2 regions of the Pseudomonas sp. NPDC090233 genome follow, and region 2 is predicted to be linked to the other one. Evidence: riboswitches for the same ligand, from Rfam matches in the RefSeq annotation. Region 2 holds a riboswitch; the other holds the start of a gene.
The links. Region 2 has a riboswitch for cobalamin ahead of ACIQUF_RS06720 (TonB-dependent receptor). Riboswitches for the same ligand answer to the same signal wherever they lie in the genome.

Region 1 (3,398 bases), 320 kb from region 2:
ACCAACAGGCGCATCGGCTTGCCGGGGATGGCCGCGAAGCCCTTGGCGCGCAGGATGCCGAACTCCACCACCAACTGGGTCAGCGCATCGAGCAACAGGGCTTCGTCAGCTTCAGGCAGGTCGATGGAGATGGAGTCGAAGGCGTCATGGTCGTGATCGTCATGATCGTCGCCGTCGTGATGCGAGTCATGGTGCGTACGGCGGCCATCGATGTGCGCCTCCGACTCGGCGCCCACGCCCAGCAGCACTTCCAGCGGCAAGCGCCCGCTGCTGGCTTCGATCACCTTGACCGCTGGCGGCAGTTCTTCGGCAACCTCAGCGCGTACTTTGGCCAGGCCCTCGGCGTCGATCAGGTCGGCTTTGTTCAGCACCACCAGGTCGGCGCTGGCCAGCTGATCGGCGAACAGCTCATGCAGGGGCGATTCATGGTCCAGGTTAGGGTCGAGCTTGCGCTGGGCATCGACCTGGTCCGGGTAGGCGGCGAAGGTGCCGGCGGCTACGGCTGGGCTGTCGACGACGGTAATGACGGCGTCAACAGTGCAGGCATTGCGGATTTCCGGCCACTGGAAGGCTTGCACCAGCGGCTTGGGCAGGGCCAGGCCGCTGGTTTCGATGAGGATGTGATCGAGGTCGCCGCGGCGCGCCACCAGTTCGCGCATCACCGGGAAGAACTCTTCCTGCACGGTGCAGCACAGGCAGCCGTTGGCCAACTCATAGACGCGGCCGCTGGCCTCTTCCTCGGTGCAGCCGATGCTGCACTGCTTGAGGATTTCGCCGTCGATACCGAGCTCGCCGAATTCGTTGACGATGACTGCGATGCGGCGGCCCTGGGCGTTGTCGAGCATGTGCCGGAGCAAGGTGGTCTTGCCCGAGCCGAGGAAGCCGGTGACGATGGTGACGGGGAGCTTGGCCAGTGTTTTCATGTCGCGTTGCCCTTGGCAGGATGGCGCGGGCATGCGGGACGAAAGCCGCAGGCCAGATGGCCGGGCTCGTTCGCCACCGGATCACCCCGCCCGGTTGAAAGTCGAAAACGTCGCGAGGCAGGTCTCCTGGCTTGCACCGTTCCGGCCCCTCTTTGAACAGGGCTGGCGGGATGACGCCTTCCCGCGCCTGGGCGCAGTGGCTGTGTCGATCCGTCTTGGTGCTTACAGTTGCGGGGGCAGCCGCGGCTTGTACCGCGTTCCCGTCTTAGCTTCGGCGTGGCCGAAGAACCTCGAAGCGGCAAGGCTACGCGGGGGGGTCGGGATGGTCAACTCATGGCTTGAGATTTGTATTGCTCTTGAGATCGAGCGCCGCCCACGCGGCGCATCGCGGATGAATCCGCTCCTACGGTTTACCTACGGCCAATTGACGCAAACCCTCCCCCGTGCTCTCCTTACACCTCGCGTTCAGGTGCCCCCACGGGGGTGAAACGGGAAACCGGTGCGTCGCAGGCCCTCACCAGGGTGCGACAAATCCGGTGCTGCCCCCGCAACGGTAAGCGAGTGAAGCGTCTGGACCACTGTGCCACGCAGTACGGCATGGGAAGGTGACGCTTTACCAGGAGCCCTGCTCCTCCTCGCAAGCCCGGAGACCGGCCTGGCGTTCATGAACACCCCGCGGTGGGCGGGCGCTGTCGCATTCCCCTGGGCCTTGAGGTCCGGGGTTGTCGCGCTCGCCTGTGCCCCGTTGCCCATACAAAAGCAAAGCAGAGGAAAGCGTCATGCCCATCACCAGCACCAAGCACGCCATCGCCACGCCCGTCACCCTCAGCCAGCGCGTGGTCATCGCCGCCGGCGCCAGCCTGCTGGGCCTGTGCCTGGTCTACTTCGCCGGTTTTTCGCACCTCGAAGCCGTGCACAATGCCGCGCACGATACCCGCCACAGCGCCGCCTTCCCCTGCCACTGAGACCGCCCCATGATCAAGCGCATTGCCCGCACCGCCGGGTTCAGCGGCCTGCTTGCAGCCTTGCTGCTTACCCTGCTGCAAAGTTTCTGGGTGGCTCCGTTGATTCTGCAGGCGGAAACCTACGAATCGGCGGCGCCTGCCGTCGAGCAGCACAGCCATGACGGTGAAGCAGCCGTTGCCCATGAACATGCGGGTGGGCATGAACACAGCGAAGAGGCCTGGTCGCCCGAAGATGGCTGGCAGCGCATCCTCTCCACCACCGGTGGCAACCTGGTCGTCGCCGTCGGCTTCGCACTGATACTCGCTGCCCTTTACAGCCTGCGTGAACCCAACCGCGTCAGCACTGGCGCACTGTGGGGCCTGGCCGGCTTCGCCGTGTTCTGCCTGGCGCCCACCCTGGGCCTGCCGCCTGAGCTTCCGGGTACTGCCGCCGCCGACCTCGGCCTGCGTCAGAGCTGGTGGATCGGTACTGCTGCCAGCACCGCCGTCGGCCTGGCGTTGCTGGTATTTGCCCGGCACTGGCTGCTCAAGGCGCTCGGCGTGGTATTGCTGGTGATGCCCCATGTCATCGGTGCACCGCAGCCCGAAGTCCATGCAAGCCTGGCCCCTGAAGCACTGGAAACCCAGTTCAAGATCGCTTCGTGGCTGACCAACGCCGCCTTCTGGCTGGCCCTGGGACTGCTCAGTGCCTGGTTGTATCGCCGCTCAAGCCAAGCGTGATGGCCTGCCAACAGCCGCAGCTGGCGCTGTACGCCGGCTTCGGTTGCCGCCGGGGCTGCCCAGTGGACGTTCTCGACACCCTGCTGCGCCAAGCCCTGGACAGCCATGGCCTGGCGCTGTCAGCCTTGCAAGGCATCGCCAGCATCGCTTTAAAAGCCGACGAGCGTGGCCTGCGACAACTTGCCAAACGTCACAACCTGCCATTGGTGATCTTCGACGCCACCCAGCTACAGGCGTTCGAGCCCTTGCTCAGCCACCGCTCCGCGCAAGCCTTCGCCCACAGTGGCTGCTATGGGGTTGCAGAGAGCACGGCGCTGGCCCTGGCGCACCTCAATCACGGCAGTACCCAGCTACGGGTGCCACGGCAAACGCTCGGCGCCGCTACCCTCGCCCTCGCCTGCGGCGAATAATCGCAACATCCAAGGATTTTTCATGACGGTCTACTTCATTGGCGCCGGCCCCGGTGACCCCGAGCTGATAACGGTCAAAGGACAACGCCTGATCCGTCAATGCCCGGTGATCATCTACGCCGGCTCCCTGGTACCCGCCGCCGTACTCGAAGGCCACCAGGCTGAAACGCTCATCAACAGCGCCGAATTGCATCTGGAACAGATCATCGAGGCCATGCGCACAGCGCATGCAAAAGGCCAGGACGTGGCCCGTGTGCACAGTGGCGACCCGAGCCTGTATGGTGCCATTGGCGAGCAGATCCGCCACCTGCGCGAGCTGGGTATCGACTACCAGATCATCCCTGGGGTAACGGCCACCGCCGCCAGCGCCGCCTTGCTGG
Region 2 (3,398 bases):
CTTCCTGGTGTCATGGGACGAGGTGGTGCTCAGCGTGATGATGGCCAGCCCCGACCTGCAGACGTTGCCCGTGAAAATGTGGACCACCTTGCGCCAGGACCTGAGCCCGGTGATCGCCGTCGCCTCGACGCTGCTGATCGGCCTGTCGCTGCTGGTCATGGTCATCGCCGCCGCCTTGCGCCGGCGCACCGAAGTCAACGCTTGATTGCGCGGAGAAAACAACAATGAGTGCAGTGATCAAAGACAACGCGCACAACAAGACCCTGGTCAGCCTGCGCGGCCTGAACAAGCATTACGGCGACTTCACCGCCGTGGACAATTTGGACCTTGAAATCCAGGACGGCGAGTTCCTCACCTTCCTTGGTTCCAGTGGCTCGGGCAAGTCCACCACCCTGTCGATGCTGGCCGGTTTTGAAACCCCCAGCAGCGGCGAGATCCTGGTCGACGGCCAGTCGCTGGTGAACGTGCCACCGCACAAGCGCGACATCGGCATGGTGTTCCAGCGCTACTCGCTGTTCCCGCACCTGAACGTACGCGACAACATCGCCTTCCCGCTGGCCATCCGCAAGCTCGGCGCTGCCGAGATCAACAAGCGGGTCGACGCCATGCTCAAGCTGGTGCAACTGGAGAAGTTCGCCCACCGCAAGCCTTCGCAGATGTCCGGTGGCCAACAGCAGCGCGTGGCGATTGCCCGGGCGCTGGTGTACGAGCCGCGCATCCTGTTGATGGACGAGCCGCTCGGCGCGCTGGACAAGAAGCTGCGCGAAGACCTACAGGACGAACTGCGCCAGCTGCACCGCCGGCTGGGCATCACCATCGTCTACGTGACCCACGACCAGGAAGAAGCCATGCGCCTGTCCCAGCGCATCGCGATCTTCAGCCACGGCAAGATCGTTGGCCTGGGCACCGGTTACGATCTGTACCAGAACCCACCGAATGCCTTCGTCGCCTCGTTCCTGGGCAACTCGAACTTCCTGCGCATCAAGGCCAGCAGTCATGGTGCCGGCAGCTTCGAAGGCCAACCGGTGGCGATCCGCCTGACCCCTGGCCTGGCGGCCGGGCAGGACGCGCTGATCATGGTGCGTCCGGAAAAAGCCCTGGCCCTGACCACCGAGCAGGCTGCGCGCGAACCGTTGCCCGCAGGCTGGAACGAGGTCGATGCAAAAGTCGGCGAAGTACTGTTCCTCGGCGAAAGCCAGACCTGCCATGTGATGACACCGGGCGGCACAGAACTGACGGTAAAGGCCCTGTCGGCTGCCGGCATGCCAATGCAACCGGGCGATACCGTGAAGGTGCGCTGGGCGGTGGCCGATGCCTGCATCTACACCGAATGGGCCGAAAGCGACCTGAGCAAGTCGGCCGGCGCACACTGACCGCCTTGGCAGGTAAATGATTGACGCGCGCCCCGACCAGTGGTCAGATGCGCGCCAGTTTCAGGTGTCCTGCGCCGCCGTGCGCAGGGTGAAACGGGAAGCCGGTGCGTCGTGGTCCACGACAAGTCCGGCGCTGCCCCCGCAACGGTAAGCGAGTGAGGCCTTCGACACACCACTGTGCGCATGCATGGGAAGGTGAAGGCGTCATGACCCTCGCAAGCCCGGAGACCGGCCTGAAGCTTCACTTGGCAACCCGCGGTGGGCGGGCGCAGGCCGGTATCCGCGTGTGCGCCTGCGTGCGCGGTTGTGCCTTTGCGTGTTTTCCACCGGGATCCATTCATTCCTGCAGTCAGTGGAAAGACATGTCCCGTTTCTTCAAGCTTCAGCCGCTGGCGGCCTGCCTGGCCGTCGCCCTGCCAGCCCTGGCCGATGACCACGACAACGCCGTCCTGGCGCTACCCTCCACAGCCATCACCGACACCCGCGACGAACAGCACGTCGACCTTGCCACGCCGACCCAGGCCGGCTCACGGCTGAACCTCAGCGCCCTGGAAACCCCGGCCAGCACCAGCACCCTCACCGCCGAAGAGATCCAGCAACGCAACAACCTCACCGTGCAGGACGCCGTGACCCGCTCGCCGGGCATCACCTTCGTCGGCAGCCCCGGCGATGGCGGCACCGGCCTCTCGGCCCGTGGCTTTACCGGCCACGGCTCGGTGATGACGCTGTTCGACGGCGCGCGCTTGTATACCGGTGCCGGCACCCAGACCTTCCCGGTCGACCCGTGGATGGTCGAGCGCATCGACGTGATTCGGGGCCCGGCCTCGGTGCTGTATGGCGAAGGCGCCACCGGTGCGGTAATCAACGTGATCCCGAAAAAGCCCTTCAGCGGCGACATCCGCAACCACCTGCGCCTGGGCTACGGCTCCTGGGACCGCCAGCAACTGGGCCTGGACAGCGGCGGCAGCCTCAGCGAACGCCTGAGCTATCGCCTTACCCTCAACCAGCAGTCCGGCAACGGCTGGGTCGACCGCACCGACTCGCGCAGCCTGGCCCTCAGCGCCGCGCTGCGTTTCGACGCCAGCGACGACCTGAGCTTCACCCTGGCCCATGAGCGTGGCGACGCCGAGCCTGCCAACTACTACGGCACGCCGCTGATCGACGGCCACTATCGCAGCAGCCTGCGCAAGAAGAACTACAACATCCAGAATGACCAGCAGCGCTACCACGACGAGTGGACCCGCTTCACCACCGACTGGACCATCAACGACCAGCTCAGCGCCAGCAACCAGCTCTACTACATCAAGAGCCGCCGCCACTGGCGCAACGCCGAGGACTACAGCTGGGACGCCGACCGCGAGCAGCTGCTGCGCCAGAGCTACCTGGAGATCAAACACAACCAGGAGCAGATCGGCGACCGCCAGACCTTCACCTTCGACCATTCGCTGTTCGGCCTGGCGAGCAAGACCGTGGTCGGCACCGAGTACAACAAGGTGCGCTTCAACGTCGACAGCAACTCGCCGTACAACGATGTGGGTGGCGACTACGTCGACCCGTGGCAGCCGGCGCCCGGGTATTTCCACAGCGACTCGCCCACACGCCCACAAACCCTGTCCACCACCCACACCTTCGCCCTGTTCGCCGAAAACCGCCTGCAACTGACCGAGCGCCTGTCGTTGGTGACCGGCGTGCGTCGCGACCAGAACCACATCGACCGCGACAACCTCACCAACGACACCCGCAGTGACCGCAGCCTGAACGGCGGCAACTGGCGCGCCGGGCTGGTGTTCGCGGCCACCGACAACCTGTCGCTGTACGGCCAGTATTCGACGAGCGAGGACGGGGTGAACAACCTGATCAGCCTCAGCCCGACGCAGATGAACTATGACCTGACCGAGTCGAAACAGACCGAGCTGGGCCTCAAGCAGCGATTCTGGGACGGTCGCGGCGAGTGGACACTGGCCGCCTTCCATATCGTCAAGAAAAAACTGCTGGTGGATGACCCGCTGACCCACGAAAAACAGC

Region 1: linked by a shared signal. The riboswitch ahead of ACIQUF_RS05245 (CbtB-domain containing protein) and the one ahead of ACIQUF_RS06720 (TonB-dependent receptor) in region 2 are both predicted to bind cobalamin.

The regions. Positions count from the first base shown of each region.
Region 1 is NZ_JBIVYQ010000002.1:168,216-171,613, forward strand. It holds gene cobW (cobalamin biosynthesis protein CobW) at 1-923, opposite strand, end outside; cobalamin riboswitch at 1,022-1,231, opposite strand; cobalamin riboswitch at 1,374-1,597, shown strand; gene ACIQUF_RS05245 (CbtB-domain containing protein) at 1,703-1,888, shown strand; gene ACIQUF_RS05250 (CbtA family protein) at 1,898-2,608, shown strand; gene ACIQUF_RS05255 (cobalamin biosynthesis protein) at 2,608-3,018, shown strand; gene cobM (precorrin-4 C(11)-methyltransferase) at 3,041-3,398, shown strand, end outside.
Region 2 is NZ_JBIVYQ010000002.1:485,611-489,008, forward strand. It holds gene ACIQUF_RS06710 (ABC transporter permease) at 1-205, shown strand, start outside; gene ACIQUF_RS06715 (ABC transporter ATP-binding protein) at 225-1,373, shown strand; cobalamin riboswitch at 1,419-1,625, shown strand; gene ACIQUF_RS06720 (TonB-dependent receptor) at 1,736-3,398, shown strand, end outside.